2 regions of the Priestia sp. TRM10 genome follow, and region 1 is predicted to be linked to the other one. Evidence: a T-box and tRNA genes for the amino acid it is inferred to sense, from the RefSeq annotation. Region 1 holds a T-box; the other holds one or more tRNA genes.
What was found. A T-box is a leader RNA that pairs with one kind of tRNA and senses whether it is charged. The one in region 1 lies ahead of ACK3CR_RS22930 (valine--tRNA ligase), so its partner is inferred to be a tRNA-Val.
Positions count from the first base shown of each region.

Region 2: it has a tRNA-Val gene. The T-box ahead of ACK3CR_RS22930 (valine--tRNA ligase) is inferred to sense a tRNA for this amino acid. The anticodon was not compared.

Region 1 covers NZ_JBJZOT010000015.1:1,192,324-1,196,748, reverse strand. Annotated here, with positions in the region: gene ACK3CR_RS22945 (LysM peptidoglycan-binding domain-containing protein) at 1-996, shown strand, start outside; gene ysxE (spore coat protein YsxE) at 1,030-2,061, shown strand; gene ACK3CR_RS22935 (hypothetical protein) at 2,069-2,269, opposite strand; T-box leader at 2,432-2,671, shown strand; gene ACK3CR_RS22930 (valine--tRNA ligase) at 2,740-4,425, shown strand, end outside.
Region 2 covers NZ_JBJZOT010000007.1:208,851-213,275, forward strand. Annotated here, with positions in the region: gene ACK3CR_RS06205 (GNAT family N-acetyltransferase) at 1-312, opposite strand, end outside; gene ACK3CR_RS06210 (arylamine N-acetyltransferase family protein) at 383-1,135, opposite strand; gene ACK3CR_RS06215 (hypothetical protein) at 1,238-1,375, opposite strand; gene ACK3CR_RS06220 (hypothetical protein) at 1,519-1,884, shown strand; tRNA gene ACK3CR_RS06225 (tRNA-Val) at 2,008-2,079, shown strand; gene ACK3CR_RS06230 (MTH1187 family thiamine-binding protein) at 2,217-2,519, opposite strand; gene ACK3CR_RS06235 (HAD family hydrolase) at 2,788-3,447, shown strand; gene ACK3CR_RS06240 (amidohydrolase/deacetylase family metallohydrolase) at 3,964-4,425, shown strand, end outside.

The DNA of each region.
Region 1 (4,425 bases):
ATTCCACGAGATAGAATATCGAGCTTAGAAGAGCTTTATGTTGATGTTGAAAGTTTTGATTATGATTTGTTTGATCAACGTTCTTTAAAGCTAACAGCCGATATTTGCATTATAGGCATTGAGGATGCCACAGCAGAACCACAGCAGTCAGCTCCGCAAGATGAGGGGAGTTTGGAGGAAGAAAGCAAATTAGATGATGAGCTTGTATATGAGCCATTGTACCGTTCTGCTCCAAGCGAAGAGGAAGTAGAAAAAGAAGAGGATGAATGGACAGAAAGAATTACAAATAGCTCACGATCTATTCAGAATCCTTATCAATTTCCAGAAGATGAACGAGAAGAAGAGGAAGAAGATATAAGTGAAATTGAGGAACCATTTGAAGTAGAAGTAAAGAGAGAAAAAACAGAGGAAAAAGAAGAAGCTCCTGTATTTGAGCCTTTGCAGTTGAGCAAAGAAGATTCTCCTTCGGAAGAAAATAATATTGCAGAACCCCATCAAGAAAGACCGGTTTCCTCTGAAAAAGTGGAAGAGAAGAAGGAAACTGTTGAAAGCAGTTCACCAGCGGCTGTTACATCTGTAAGGGAAGAAGTTGAGACGAAAGAGTTGGAAACAACTCATCGTAAGGACAATGCGTTGTACTTAGCAGACCTAGATGAGGAAAGACCACTTTCAGAGGCTGACCTCCTTGAGAAAGTGGAAGAGAAGGAAGAGGTTGAAAGCAGTTCACCAACAGTTGTTACATCGACAAGGGAAGAAGATGAGCCAAAAGAACCGAAAGCTCACCGTAAAGAAAATACGCTTTATTTAACAGAGCTGTTTGATAGAGATGAGCAGGAAACGAAAACGTGCGTTAAAATGTGTATTGTTCAAGAAGGAGATTCCCTTGAGCAAATTGCAGGGCGTTACGATCTGCCTGTTCATCAGCTTGTACAGGCAAACAATCTAGAAGATGAACAAGATGTAACAGAAGGTCAGGTTTTAACAATTCCTGTCTGAGTGAATTAAAGGAAGAAAGAGAGTGGGGCAAGAATGGAAAATAGTCTAAGAGCATATGGGCCCCTTCTACAGCAATATGGCTTACAGGCAAACTATATTGAAGACTATGGCAAAGTGAAAAAAATATTTACGCCAAAAGGAGTATTTGCGCTTAAAAGGCTATCCTCCTCTTGGCGTAATCCCCATTTTGTTCAGAAGATGAAAAAGCTACAAAAAAATGGGTTTACAAAGCTTGTGCCTGTTTATCCAACGTTAGAAGGTCAGTACTTTTCCAAAGAAGTGTCAGAACAGTTTTATTTGACACATTGGTTTCTGAACGAACGGAGAGAAGAACAGGATTCATTGCCATATAAGCTGTTTCGAGAGCTTGCTGAGCTTCATGCCTTTTCATCTTATGAAGAGAAAATCGATATAAAAGAAAAAGAAAAACATTATGAAGAGCTTGTCTCACGATGGAACGAAAGAGAAACAGCTATGGCAACATATGTAGAACAAAGCGAAAAGGAGGTATATATGTCTCCTTTTCAGCTGTATTTTTGTACCTTTTACTATGAAATGACAAGGTCGCTTACATTTGCAAAAGAACAATTTGAGAAATGGTATGAGACCGCAAAAGAGGAAGAAAAAACCCGCTTAGTAATTAATCATGGTAAGGTTTCTACAAAACATTTTGTTTATGATGAGAATGAAAATGGTTATTTTATTAACTTTGAAGAAGCGAGAGAAGGTTCACCTGTATATGATTTAGCAGATTTCTATTATCGCTCTTTAAAAACATATCCTCTTCAAAATCTAGATGTTTATGAGTGGTTTGAGAACTATGAAAACCATTTTCCTTTAAATGAGACAGAGAAACGGCTATTTTGTGCATATTTAGCTTTCCCTGAACGTTTCTACAAAGCATTTGAAAGATATCAGCGGAACAATAATAATGAGCAATATCACGTCAAGATGCTTATGGAAAGCTACTGGCACATGAAAAATGTTGAAACACTTGTTACAAAAATTGTAGAAGTTGAAAAACAAAAAGAAATGGCAGAACTAGCCTCTGAACAAGAGGGCTAGTTCTTTTTTAAATCCATTCAAAATAAATTGATAATAGAATAGCTATAAAAATCAACAGAAGAAAAACGTCTAGGATAGATGGAAAAACAATTGTACGTACCGCTTGAAAAACAGTGAGCGGGATAATAAATTGAGAGCAAACAGCTCCTGCATTCTGGGCCCATTTCTTTAATGAATAAGAATTGAAACGCTGCTTCAAATTTCTCATCTCCTTACGATAACAGATGTTTTTACACTATATGTTGAACACTTAGGCAATGTGCCTAAAGAAGAAAAGTGAAAAATGAGGAATAAAAGTGAAAAAAGATGGAGAAGCTTATTGACGATTTATAATTTTTTTGTATAGTATATAGAAGTAAACGAAATTAATGCTAATACAGTGCGCAGGAAGAGTATAACGAAAGATGCTTCAAGAGAGAGAGACTATATGCTGAGAAGTTTCTTAAGCAATCGCGTTAGAAAGTCACCTGCAAGTTGCTTTTTTGAACGGCTCTGTCCTATTAGAAAAAGTCGGCGAAAAGCCGTTATCTTTTCAAGTGCAAAAGCGCCCAAAGTGTGGCGTTTTTTGAAAAAAGGTGGTACCGCGAACTTCACTCCTTTCGTCCTTTTCAAGATGGAAGGAGTTTTTTGTATGCATTTTTGCATACTATTTATTTTACTTTAGCTGGAGGGAATAAAATGTCAGAACAAGAAAACACGATGCCGACAAAGTATGATCCGCAAAAGATCGAAGAAGGCCGTTATCAATACTGGTTAGAAGGAAAGTTTTTTGAAGCAAAAGATGATAAGAATAAGCCACCATACACAATTGTCATTCCACCGCCAAACGTAACAGGAAAGCTTCATTTAGGTCATGCATGGGATACAACATTACAAGATATTTTAACACGTATGAAAAGAATGCAAGGTTATGATGTGCTATGGCTTCCAGGGATGGACCATGCCGGAATTGCGACACAAGCTAAAGTGGAAGCGAAGCTACGTGAAGAAGGCAAGTCTCGCTATGATTTAGGGCGTGAGAAATTCGTAGAAGAAACGTGGAAATGGAAGGAAGAATACGCAGCACATATTCGTACACAATGGTCAAAACTAGGGCTTGGTTTAGACTACTCTAAAGAGCGTTTTACATTAGATGAAGGTTTATCAAAAGCTGTTCGTCAAGTGTTTGTTAGTCTTTATAATAAAGGACTTATTTACCGCGGGGAATATATTATCAACTGGGATCCTGTAACAAAAACGGCTCTTTCAGATATCGAAGTTATTTATAAAGATGTACAAGGTGCGTTTTATCATATGCGTTATCCTCTTGCAGATGGTTCTGGGCATATTGAAATTGCAACAACTCGTCCGGAAACAATGCTTGGTGACACAGCAATTGCTGTTCATCCTGAAGACGAACGCTATAAGCATCTTATTGGTAAAAAAGCGATTTTACCAATTGTAGGCCGTGAGATTGAAATTGTTGGCGATGACTATGTTGACATGGAGTTTGGCTCAGGAGCTGTTAAAATTACACCTGCACACGATCCGAACGACTTTGAAATTGGAAACCGTCATAATCTTGAACGCATTCTTGTTATGAATCAAGATGGTACGATGAATGAGAAAGCTTTGAAGTATGAAGGAATGGACCGTTTTGAGTGTCGAAAAGCAATTGTAAAAGATCTGCAAGAAGAAGGCGTTCTATTTGAAATTGAAGAGCATCTTCACTCTGTAGGTCATAGTGAAAGAAGTGGAGCAGTTGTTGAACCATACCTTTCAACACAATGGTTTGTAAAAATGCAGCCTTTAGCAGATGCAGCTGTAGAACTTCAAGAGAAAGAAAACAAAGTAAACTTTGTGCCAAATCGTTTTGAAAAAACATATTTACGCTGGATGGAAAATATTCGTGATTGGTGTATTTCACGTCAGCTTTGGTGGGGACACCGCATTCCAGCTTGGTATCATAAAGAAACAGGTGAAGTATATGTTGGAGAAGAAGCGCCAGCAGATATTGAAAACTGGGAACAAGATAATGACGTATTAGATACATGGTTTTCTTCTGCTCTTTGGCCTTTCTCAACAATGGGTTGGCCAGAAGAAACAGAAGACTTTAAGCGTTACTATCCAACAGCAGCGCTTGTAACAGGCTATGATATTATTTTCTTCTGGGTATCTCGTATGATTTTCCAAGGTGTAGAATTCACAGGCGAGCGCCCATTTAAAGATGTTCTTATTCACGGTCTTGTACGTGATGCTGAAGGGCGCAAAATGAGTAAGTCATTAGGTAATGGCGTTGATCCAATGGACGTTATTGCAAAATACGGAGCAGATTCACTTCGCTTCTTCCTTTCAACAGGAAGCTCTCCTGGTCAAGACTTACGT
Region 2 (4,425 bases), on a different contig from region 1:
AATGCCGCTCTTTTGATGAGAAGTATCAACGCCTAAGTAGTACATATAAGCAGCACGCGAACTAGAACGTCCAATCCCAGAACTAGTTGCCGTAAGTTCAGTTATTGAATATCCAATAAGTTTTCCATACTCTTCAGCCACCAGTATGTGAAAGTTAGAACCATGAATCATTGTTTGATAATCAGGGTAGGGGATGACTGTCCGCGATATAGAAAAAAGCTCTGGAAGTGCATTAGCATGCATGCGCTGTGACTCAAATAAAAGCGTGTTTAGGGCTCTAAAGTCTCCAAGTGTTGCTTTTCGAAAGTTCATAACCGTCTCCTCTCCGTGTACATCCCAAGATAAAACAGTATATGAGCAAAAGCCAAATAGGGTGTTAAGTTTATAAAGAAGAGGAAGGAATATGAAAGTAAGTTTGTAAAATATGAAAAAACTGATCTTCTTTGAATGTTTTTTTCGTTTTGGTTTCTTCATGCGCAATTGTTAGCGTATTATCAGAGAGTGTTACACGTCCTCTTGGCGTAGCGATTGTTACAATTCTACGACCTGTAAAAGGAGAGGTAGGAGACGTTTGAGTAAAGATACAGACTTCTTTAAAGGAATCTGTAGCTTTTTCTTCTGTAGAAAAGAGATATTTTGTTATCCATTTTCCATTCAGCTTTTTTTGTAAGCAAAAGTGCTGTTGAGACTTGGAAATTCGATGTGTTCCACTAACATCGCGAACCATTTCACCTGAAAGAGGCAGTGGCTGACGAACCGAATCTCCAAATCCAACATCAACAAGATATTCTTTTCCATTAAGAAGAACGAGCGTTGTAGCATGGCTTTCTTCTCTAAATGCTTTCCCTTGTTCATCTTGAACAGTAGCGCTAAGAAGTTTTGCTTGAAATCCAATTTCTTGTAAAAAAGCACAAAAGAGACTGTTTAGCTCATAGCAAAACCCACCACGATTTTTCTCAACAATTTTATGAAAAAGAACATCTTCACTTAATACAATCTCTTTTTTATAGACAACATCTAAATTTTCAAATGGAATATGAAAAAGATGCTGTTGTTGTAAATAAGTTAGATAAACGAGCGTGCGCTCTTGTTTAAATACGGCATGAATTCTCTCTAAATAGCGTTCAATATTCATACAAAAGCCCCCTTTTGTTAACAGCCGTTCTTTTATAAGAATATCAAATACTGACTAATTTTGTCATATAAAAAAGGAACAGAGAAGGGCTCTGTTCCTTTTTTATCTCTTTTCTTCATAGGCAATCAATACAATATGCTCATTTAAAGAAGAAGCAATTTCTTGTTCAAGCTGCTGAATCTTTTCAAGCTGCTCTTCTGATAATTCTGCAACTGGGTAACCTTCATAGTTTTTGTCCATTTTAATCCCTCGTTTTCTAAAGTAAGAAAGCTATTTATTAGAATATCCGAGGTGCTAATTTTTATCCCGAATTTTTTGTATAAAAATAAGGAAACTGTACAGTCTATGAAATGGATAAACATAACAAATTGGAGGTTTTTACAATGAAAAAATGGCTTTTAATTCTAGCGGCATCTCTACTCGCAAGTTTTGGTCTTACTGCTTGTAACAATGGCGGAAATGACGATAATAATCAGCAGGAAGAAAACGACGTGACCGATGATAATGGCACAGACAATGAGAATAATGATGAAAACATGGATGAGAACATGGATAATGAAGATATGAATAATGAAGATACGAACACTACAGATGACAATACAGACAATGATAATGATGGTAATACAAATGATGCAGACGACAATGACAATGTTGACGATGATGCAAATATTAATGACGACGGCGCTGATAACAATGATGATCCAAATTACAGCGGTGACGAAAATAAAAAAGATGATAATAACAAGTAAGAAAAAAAGGCTGACTAACAATCAGCCCTTTTTCCTTTTCAGACTGCTTCCTACTTTATGAGTGACTTATAAAAAGGTTGACAATAAAGGAAGCAATCCATAAAATTAAGACTATACTATGTTGATCTGATAGTTCAGCGGGAGAACACTACCTTGACAGGGTAGGGGTCGGGGGTTCGAATCCCTCTCAGGTCATTACAAAAAGCGTATTCTCAAATTGAGAATACGCTTTTTTATTATGAGAAAAAAAACCTAGAATAGGCTCAAGGTTCCAAAAAGCCTTTAGGCTATGAATGTCTTTCTTCTATATCATTAAATTGAGGAAGAAATATCTATTGAAAAGCTTCTTTCACTGCCCCCATTTGATGACTGATACTCATGTCTTTGTCTGAACGTTCTTCGATTCTAAGGTTCGTTACGACACGGTTAGCATTCTGATTAAGCGAATGTTTATGAATATCCTTAGCTACTTCCATTACCTGATCGATCTCACCTTCAATTACTGTAGATGATGGGCCAATGTGATAGTGTAAGCCCTTGTCTTTAATTAACTTAACTGCATCTGTGACATACTCCTTATAACTTGTGCTTTCTGTTCCAACAGGGGTGACACTTATTTCAAGTAATGTTGTCATTTCTTGTTCCTCCTTTTCTTTTCAACTGTTATTCATTCTTTTACCGATTTTGGACTGAATGAAACATGTTAAAAGAACAGGGGAATACAGGAGATTGCTCCTTTTTTTAAAAGCAGTCTATTTTTTTACTATTATCAATAAGGAATTTACTCCATCATCTTTTTAACGTCACATGAGCATACCTTTTAGAGTATTTACGACTATGATATGGTTAAAGGAGGTCGTCTAGGCAAATTATGATGAATAGGTCAGCAAGGGGGAATAGAATATGGGAAAATTAGCTGTCATCTTTGATATGGATGGTGTCATTATTGATAGTGAACCAATTTATCGGAGTTGGAACAAGGATGTATTCAAGAAACTGAAGATTCAGGTGGACGAGGAGACCCAACTTAGTTTTGTGGGAGGAACAGCTAAAAGAAAATGGACAATATTAAAAGACAAATTTTCATTATCGCCAAGTGTAGAAGAGCTGATTTGTTTGCAAAATGAGATATTCTCACAGAAAGAATGGGCTTTTAAATCATTGTTATTTCCTGCAGTTTTGCCACTTTTACAGGAGTTAAAAGAACACAGTATTCCTACTGCATTAGCCTCTTCCTCTAATAAGAAAAAAATATCAGATGTATTAGACCAATGTGAATTAAGAGCCTATTTTGATGAGGTGATAAGTGGAGAAGACTTCGAAAGAGGGAAGCCAGATCCAGATATCTTTCTCCATGCTGCCGAAAAACTTGAAGTTCCAACATCAAATTGTGTAGTTATAGAGGATTCATACAATGGTTTAACAGCTGCTAAAAGAGCTGGTATGCATTGCGTTGGCGTTAGGCATAAAGAAATTCATATGAATTTATCACAGGCAGATAGGACTGTGGCTTCCTTAAGTGAGGTATATATAAAAGACTTAAAAGAGCTTTCTAAAAGTTGAGAATTCAAAATAACATTCACCATTAAAAAAAAGCGTAAGGTGCCAATATGACAAAGATAAGCCGGCTAAAAGGTTGTTCTGCAGCCTTATGAAGGGATTGTCTAAACTTGAGAGCCCTTGGCGTCTAGATGTAAACACAAAATGAAGCTCAAAAACTTATAGTTCTTATATTTTGAAAAGGGCGGTGATGGCTTAAAATCACTGTCCTTTTTCGTGCATTCCTTTATGAAAGGAGAGTGGAATTAACATCGGTATGGAATTTACGTTCTAAGGAAAGCTATTGTAAAGGGCCTTCGTTCCTTCTTGATAAGGAGGTTTGAGTATGCTGTCCTATTGGTGAAATTAATCAAACTTGATAAAATGTACTCCTTCACGGAATAAAATGGTACAACAAACATTATAACGTTATATTTACTTTGTTGATTTTCTATGCTAATCTAAATGTGTGAAAAAGAAATATGAATATAACTCATTCTGAAAACGTATTCAAATAGATTTGAAGAAAAGGTGAAATGAATGGAAAAGCGATTCGTATTACGTAACGTAAAACGTGTGAGTGGAGAGGCAATTGATATCGTTATCAAAGACGGTAAAATTGCTGAAGTGACAAAGGCTGGGAATGGACATGGACAGCTAGTATTTGACTACTCAGGTATGTACGTATCAAGTGGTTGGATTGATTTACATGTCCACGCATTTCCTGAGTTTGATCCATATGGTGATGAAATTGATGAAATAGGTGTGAAACAAGGTGTAACAACAATTGTTGATGCTGGAAGTTGTGGGGCAGACCGAATTGCTGATTTGGTTGCGAGCAGAGAACAAGCCAAAACAAACTTGTTTGCTTTTCTGAACATCTCCCGGATTGGCTTAAAACGTGTTGATGAGTTATCAAATATGGAATGGATAGATAAAGAGAAGGCCGTACAGGCTGCTAAAAAGTATCAAGATGTCATTGTTGGACTAAAGGCCCGTATT